Regions from separate parts of the Pseudomonas sp. NPDC077451 genome, predicted to be linked through region 1. Evidence: riboswitches for the same ligand, from Rfam matches in the RefSeq annotation. Region 1 holds a riboswitch; the other holds the start of a gene.
The links. A riboswitch is a leader RNA that binds a small molecule or an ion and turns the genes downstream of it on or off. The one in region 1 is predicted to bind cobalamin.

Region 1 (3,409 bases):
GGGCCCGGCGCTGGATGCCGAGGTGCACCGACTGATCGATGAGTCCGGCGTTTCTCTGCACAGCCTCGCCTGCCTCATCGCTCCGCTCGACCTCATGACCGACGCCGATGTGCAGTACACCGCCAACCAGCTGGGCCTGCCGATCCGCTTCAGCGATGACATCAAGCAGCTGCCGCCGCAGCACAGCCGCAGCCAGCGCGCACAACTGTTACTGGCAGATGAGCCCATCGACATAGAGAAGATCGGTCAGCCACGCGGCTCGCTGACGGTGATCGGCCTCGGGCCCGGCGCACCCGAGTTCATGGTGCCTGCGGCGCGGCAGGCACTGGACGAGGCGCAGGACCTGCTCGGTTACGAAACCTATATAAAGATGGCCGGCCCGCTAAGGCCAGGCCAGGTCAGCCACAGCAGCGACAACCGCGAGGAGCTGCAGCGTGCAGCCCACGCCTTCGAGCTCGCTGCCAGCGGCCGGCGGGTGGTGGTGATTTCCTCCGGTGACCCCGGCGTGTTTGCCATGGCGGCCGCGGTACTGGAAGCGCTCCACGCTTCAAGCGACCCACGTTGGCACGCAGTGAATCTGCAAGTGCTACCAGGGGTTTCGGCGGCGCTTGCCACCGCCGCCAAAGCCGGCGCGCCGCTTGGCCACGATTTCTGCATGCTCTCGCTATCGGACAATCTCAAGCCCTGGGCCATGATTGAAAAGCGCCTGGAGCATGCGGCAGCGGCCGATCTGGTCATGGCCTTCTACAACCCCATTTCCAAGGCGCGACCCTGGCAGCTCGGCCGGGCCCTGGAGATCATCCGTCGACAGCGCGCTCCGGAAACCTTGGTGGTGCTGGGCCGCGACATAGGCCGTCCAGCCGAAGCACTGACGGTAACCAGCCTGGGAGAGCTCACGCCCGAGCAGGTGGACATGCGCACCCTGGTCATCATCGGCTCGTCGCAGACCTGCCGGTTCGCCAAACCAGACGGAGGCGACTGGGTTTACACCCCCAGAAGCTATCCGGCCTCCTGAACCGAGCCCGCGTTTTAGACGTGCTCAATACAAGCAAACCCATTACCCTAGCGGCGCTTGATGGTTCTGCCCCAAAGGCAGAGGCAAGAGGGAAGCAGGTACGCCCACAGGCTATTCCTGCGCTGCCCCCGCAACTGTGAACGGCGAGTTCACCTGCAATGAAGTCACTGGCCTGATCGGCTGGGAAGACGCAGGTGCACGACGACCCGCGAGCCAGGAGACCTGCCATCAGCGTGCCGATACCGGCGCCTTTCAACTCGCATCCCTCGGAGGGAGAACGATGCATATCGAACCTGGCGTACTCAACGCCGCAAAAATCGTCTTTGCCAACGCTGCTGCCGTTTCCACATTGGCAGTGTTCCTGCCCAAGCTGATGTGGCGGCCGGATATCTGGATCAAGACCCTGCTCGCCGCGCTGTTCTTCTCCATATTCATGGAGGTCTTTCACATGCCGGTTGGCGCCTCGGAGCTGCACTTCGTGGGTGCGTCGGCGGTGTACGTGATTTTCGGATTCGTGCCGACGCTGTTCGGCTTCGCCATTGGCCTGCTGTTGCAAGGGCTGCTGTTCGAACCGACCGATCTGGTGCACCTGGCAGTCAACTCGCTGTCGCTGATCCTGCCGCTGATCGCCGCCCATGGCCTGCTTGGCCGGCACTTCTTCGCTGAAGGCGGGCGCGTTATTCGCTGGGCCGAAGTCGTCAAGTTCGACGCGGCCTTCTATGGCGGCGTGGTGCTGATGGTCGGTTTCTGGCTGTCGCTGGGTAACGAACCCACGCCGCTGCAGAATTGGGCGTTGTTCGCTGTGTCCTACCTGCCGCTGGTATTGCTCGAGCCGCTGTTTACCTGCCTGGTGGTGCGCACGCTCAAGCGCAACGCGGACAACCCGCTGATCAGCCGCTTCACCACGGTCAAAACCCTCGCAACCGCCTGATCAAGGCTCGCCCGGCGCTGACGTTCAAGCCTCGTCAGCGCTGCGGCGACGCAGCAGATAGCTGTCCATGATCCAGCCATGCCGCTCGCGCAACTCGGCGCGGGTGCTGCGAATCTCCTCCGCAACCTCCCCTACCTTTCCCGCAATCAGCACCTCATCCGCAGTGCCCACGTATGCGCCCCAGTAAATATCCATCTCCTGATCGACGAACAGGCAATAGGTGTCCCGCGCATCGAGCATCACCAGCACGCTATCCAGCCCCTCAGGAAAGCCCTCGGCCAAACGCCGGGCCGGCATGACCTGAAAAGCCTGGCCGATGCTGTTGAAGCAGACCTTATGCCGGGCCGCTAGCGCCTGCAGACTGGTGATGCCGGGAATCACCTCGTAGGTGATCGGCTCCGGGCTGGCTTGCACGATGTCCTCGACGATACGCAGCGTGCTGTCATACAGCGCAGGATCACCCCAGACCAGGAAGCCGCCCACCTCACCCTCGGCCAGCTCATGGTGAACCATCTGCTCGAACACCCGCTGCTTGTCCTGATTGAGATCGACAACGGAGGCCCGGTAGTCGGCGACACCTCGAACGCGCTCGGGGCATTCGGCTTCGACGAAGCGATACCCCGGCTGTTCGATGAAGCGCTCGCAGATGTGCTTGCGCAGGTGGATAAGCGAATCCTTCGAGGCGCCCTTGTCCATCAGGAAAAACACGTCGACGCGGTTCAGCGCCTTGATCGCCTGTACCGTCAGGAAATCGGGATCGCCTGCGCCAATGCCAATGATCAACAGGGTCTTCACGGGGTTAGGCTCCATTGCGCTAAAGGTTTGTCGTTTAGATAGGGTGATTCAGGGTCGCGAGCGTATCGATGTGTCGATACTCCGCGCCCAGTTGTTCGGCCAATTGCCGTGCGCGGCCTAGGCGAATCGGCGAACTCTCGATATCCACCAGCAGGGCCGGACAGCGGCTTGGATCCAGGGCTCCCGCGTCACGCAGCCGGCCATCCGTGAGGATCAGCAGCCGATGCTGCTCGGCGGGCTTCAGACGTTGTCGACGCGTCTGCCAATCGGCCGCCTGCTGCAGTGCGTCCAGCAAGGGCGTACCGCCTCCGGCACCAAGATCAGCCAGCCATTGCTGCTGTGCAGTTGAAACCTTGCGACCCGGCCACACCCAGTCGGCGCGCGTTCCGTTGGCTTGCATCAGAGCCAGACGGACACGTTGACGCCGGGCCTGCTCGAAGACTTCACCGAGCAGCCCCTTGGCCTTGCTCAGCGCGCCGTGTCGACGCGTCGAGCCCGAAGCATCGACGATGACCAGCCACAGCTCGCTTGCCCGGAGGCTGCGGGGGCGCATCACCAAATCTTCACGGCGGTGCGGTCGCCCGTTGAGCAAAAAGGTGGCTGCCCAGTCGATCCGTCCCGCGGCACCACTGCGAGCGGCGCCCTGCCGACCACCGTTAAGGCTGCCC
Region 2 (3,409 bases), on a different contig from region 1:
AGTCCTTCGCGGCGAGTCCGGTCCAGGTTCACATTCGCGCCCCAGCCGCCCAATGCATAAGGCGCGTAGAGCAGCTCGTCCTCCAGGTTGATCCGGTAGAGGCTGGCCTGATACAGCTGGATGTCGTCCTGCCATGTGGCACCAGCTTCCCATGACTCGCCCGTCTGCGGTTTGAGGAATTCGATTCCAGGCTCGACGAGCGCGTTTTCGTTGACGTTGGCCCAGCGCAGAACCTCTTCGCGCTTGACGAATACTTGAGTCTGCTCAGTCACCTGCCAGCCCAGCGCAATGCTTGAGCTGTCTTCGTTGTCACTGCGCTTGCGGCCGTTGTGTTGGTCGACGGCTTCACTGATGCGATAACCAAGGCTGAGCGTGACGCGATCGGTCAGTGGCTGGCTGAGTTGTGTATACCAGTCCCGCTGCGTTTGTTCAGCGAGACTGCTGAGCGAAGGATAGAGCCTATACGCCGCCTGGTAATCAGCTCTCAGGTGGTCAAACCCCAACAACCATTCACTGCGGCCGGCCGCGCTGTCCCAGTTGGCGGTGATGCGGGGGCTGATGGTTTCCACCCTGGTGCCTTCGGTGAACGGGCTGCCGGAAATCAGTCCATTCCCGTCGCTGTCTCTGATGGTGTAATCCAGGTTGCCTGTCCAGTGGCGGCCAAACGCCTGTTCGCCAGCAACGCGATGCACGTCGGTTTTGCTGTTGTTCCACTCGTTCGAGGTGCTGGCCTTGCGATCAGCACGGCGCTGCACGATGGTGAGGCTGCGCGGGTATAGAAGCTCGTCGTCTACATTCTGATACTCGTACAGCAACCAGCCGTTGGCATGTTCATACCGGAGACGGCCGAACACATCGCGGTAGCTGGCGTTGTTGTGGTCACGATAGTTGTCAGCGTTCCTTGTCTCGCCGCTAGCAAAGGCTGAAAAACCGCCTCCGAGCTCTTGCGACACATGTCCCCGGTAGGCCTCCAGATCGTGACTGCCCTGGGTCGTTTCGACATAGGCTTCGTTGCCAGTCGGGCGACGAGTGATGATATTGATCACCCCTCCTACCGCTTGGTCGCCATATAGGACGGTTCCAGCACCGCGCAAGATCTCGATTCGCTCGATGTTAGCGAGCGGCACGCTGTTCAGATCCGGACCGCTCAAGCTGGGATTGTTCAGCCTTCTGCCATCGACCATAACCAGCACGTTGTTGACTGCGTTATCACCGAAACCACGCAGGCTGATGGAGGCATGATTGCCGTCGCCCAGCGTGTCGCGGATCTGAATACCAGCTTTCCCGTTCAGCACCTCTATCAGGCTACTGGCTGCACTCCGCTCGATTTCATCCCTATCTATCACGCGGGTGCTGGCAGGGGCGGGCCGTTCCAGAGCGGTCGCTCGGGTGATGACCATTGGTGGAGCCTGATAAGGTTCCAGGGCGGCAGCAGCGCCCGGTATCAGGGCCAGCGCAAGCATGGTACGAGACGGCTTCAAGTCGAACATCCTCAAAAGTTCAGCGCTTTTGAGAAGGGCAGGAACAAGCGCAAGGGCACGCAGCCGCGCTTGACGGTGCTGCCCTCCGCAACACCAGTCGAATCCGCCAGGCCGGTCTCCGGGCTTTCGACGCGCACCGCGCTCGCCTTCCCGTGCTGGGCACAGTGGCGGTTGAGCGGGCGGTGATCCTTGGATCACGGTCGATTACCGTTGCGGGGGCAGCGCCGGCCTTGCTCTTCGAGCGCACCGGCTTCCCGTTTAATGCGGACCTGGCGGTCGTGCACACCTGGGCGGATAGGAAATCGCGCGAACCTTACGGCCTGGGCTGGGGAAAGACAAGCGAATGAGCGACGCGCCTCAGTGCAAGGCCGCGGTAAACAGAGCTGATCGGTTGGGGGCTTAGGACGCTCTCGGCCCGGGAGGGATTGATCCGCCCGGCCCAGCTTCGGCAGCGTCGTGTGGATGATGTTTCATCCATCCCCGGACCCAGCGAAGATCGAGGTATGGAAATTCGACTCCCATATACCCAGACCGCCTCGCTGTTGCCCATGGCGGCGCTGGATCCTACGGCTGAGTGTGCAGCCTTGCCAGTCGCGCTTTGACTGCCGCCTCGATACCGGCGGCGTCCAGTCCGCACTCCCTGATCATCTCGCTGGGTTTGGCATGTTCGACGTAGTAGTCAGGCAGGCCCAGTTGAAGGAGCGGTGTGCTCAGGTTTTGCGCGGCGAGGAACTCTCCGACCGCACTGCCGGCACCGCCCATGATGCTGTTCTCCTCGATGGTCACCAACAGCGCGTGGCTGTCGGCTATCTGGCGCACCAATGCCTCATCCAGGGGTTTGACGAAACGCATGTCTACGACTGTTGCGTTCAGGGTTTCGGCAACCTGCATGGCGTCCGGTAGTTGCACGCCAAACACCAGCAGCGCGACCTGCGTACCCTCGCGACGCACCACGCCCTTGCCGATTTCAAGCGGTTCGAGGCCCGGTTCGATCATTGCGTTCGGGCCGGTGCCGCGTGGATAACGCACCGCGGCGGGACCTTGGAAGTGGTAGCCAGTGGTGAGCATCCGGCGCATCTCGTTCTCGTCGCTCGGTGTCATTACCAGCATGCCGGGGATGCAGCGCAAATAGGCCAGGTCGAAACTGCCCGCATGGGTCGGGCCGTCTTCGCCGACCAGCCCGGCGCGGTCGATCGCGAAGAGCACATCGAGGTTCTGCACCGCGACGTCATGGATCAGTTGATCGTAGGCGCGTTGCAGGAAGGTCGAATAGATCGCCACGACCGGCTTGGCACCTTCGCAGGCCATGCCTGCAGCCAGCGTAACCGCATGCTGCTCGGCAATCGCGACGTCGAAATAGCGGTCCGGATAACGCTCGCTGAAATCGATCAGATCCGAGCCTTCCTTCATCGCCGGGGTGATACCCATCAGGCGTGGGTCTACCGCAGCCATATCGCACAGCCATTGGCCGAACACGTTGGAATACTTCGGGCCGCTGGGTTTCTTCGGCTTGACCGGGCCGCCGATGGGGTCAAGCTTGCTGATCGCGTGCCAGGTGATCGGGTCGACTTCCGCCGGAGCGAAGCCTTTGCCCTTTTTGGTGACCACATGCAGAAACTGTGGGCCGGAGAGGTCGCGCATGTTGCGCAGGGTGCCGATCAGCGTCGGCAGATCATGGCCGTCGATCGGGCCGATGTAGTTCCAGCCGAGTTCTTCGAACAGCGTGCCTGGGACCAGCATGCCCTTGGCGTACTCCTCGGTGCGGCGGGCGATTTCCCAGGCACCGGGCAGGCGCGAGAGGACCTTTTTGCTGCCTTCGCGCATGCTCGAATAGGTGCGGCTGGAAAGGATCTTGGCCAGGTAGTTGGACAGTCCGCCGACATTGCGCGAGATCGACATGTCATTGTCGTTGAGCACTACGAGCATGT

Region 2: it holds a riboswitch for cobalamin, as region 1 does, so the genes downstream of both, ACIGHL_RS11290 (TonB-dependent receptor) here and ACIGHL_RS12625 (energy-coupling factor ABC transporter permease) in region 1, are expected to answer to the same signal.

Annotation. Positions count from the first base shown of each region.
Region 1 is NZ_JBITVX010000006.1:277,627-281,035, reverse strand. It holds gene cobJ (precorrin-3B C(17)-methyltransferase) at 1-1,015, shown strand, start outside; cobalamin riboswitch at 1,061-1,259, shown strand; gene ACIGHL_RS12625 (energy-coupling factor ABC transporter permease) at 1,296-1,946, shown strand; gene cobF (precorrin-6A synthase (deacetylating)) at 1,971-2,741, opposite strand; gene ACIGHL_RS12615 (vWA domain-containing protein) at 2,776-3,409, opposite strand, start outside.
Region 2 is NZ_JBITVX010000005.1:303,099-306,507, reverse strand. It holds gene ACIGHL_RS11290 (TonB-dependent receptor) at 1-1,490, opposite strand, end outside; gene ACIGHL_RS11285 (hypothetical protein) at 1,493-1,618, opposite strand; cobalamin riboswitch at 1,574-1,786, opposite strand; gene dxs (1-deoxy-D-xylulose-5-phosphate synthase) at 2,046-3,409, opposite strand, start outside.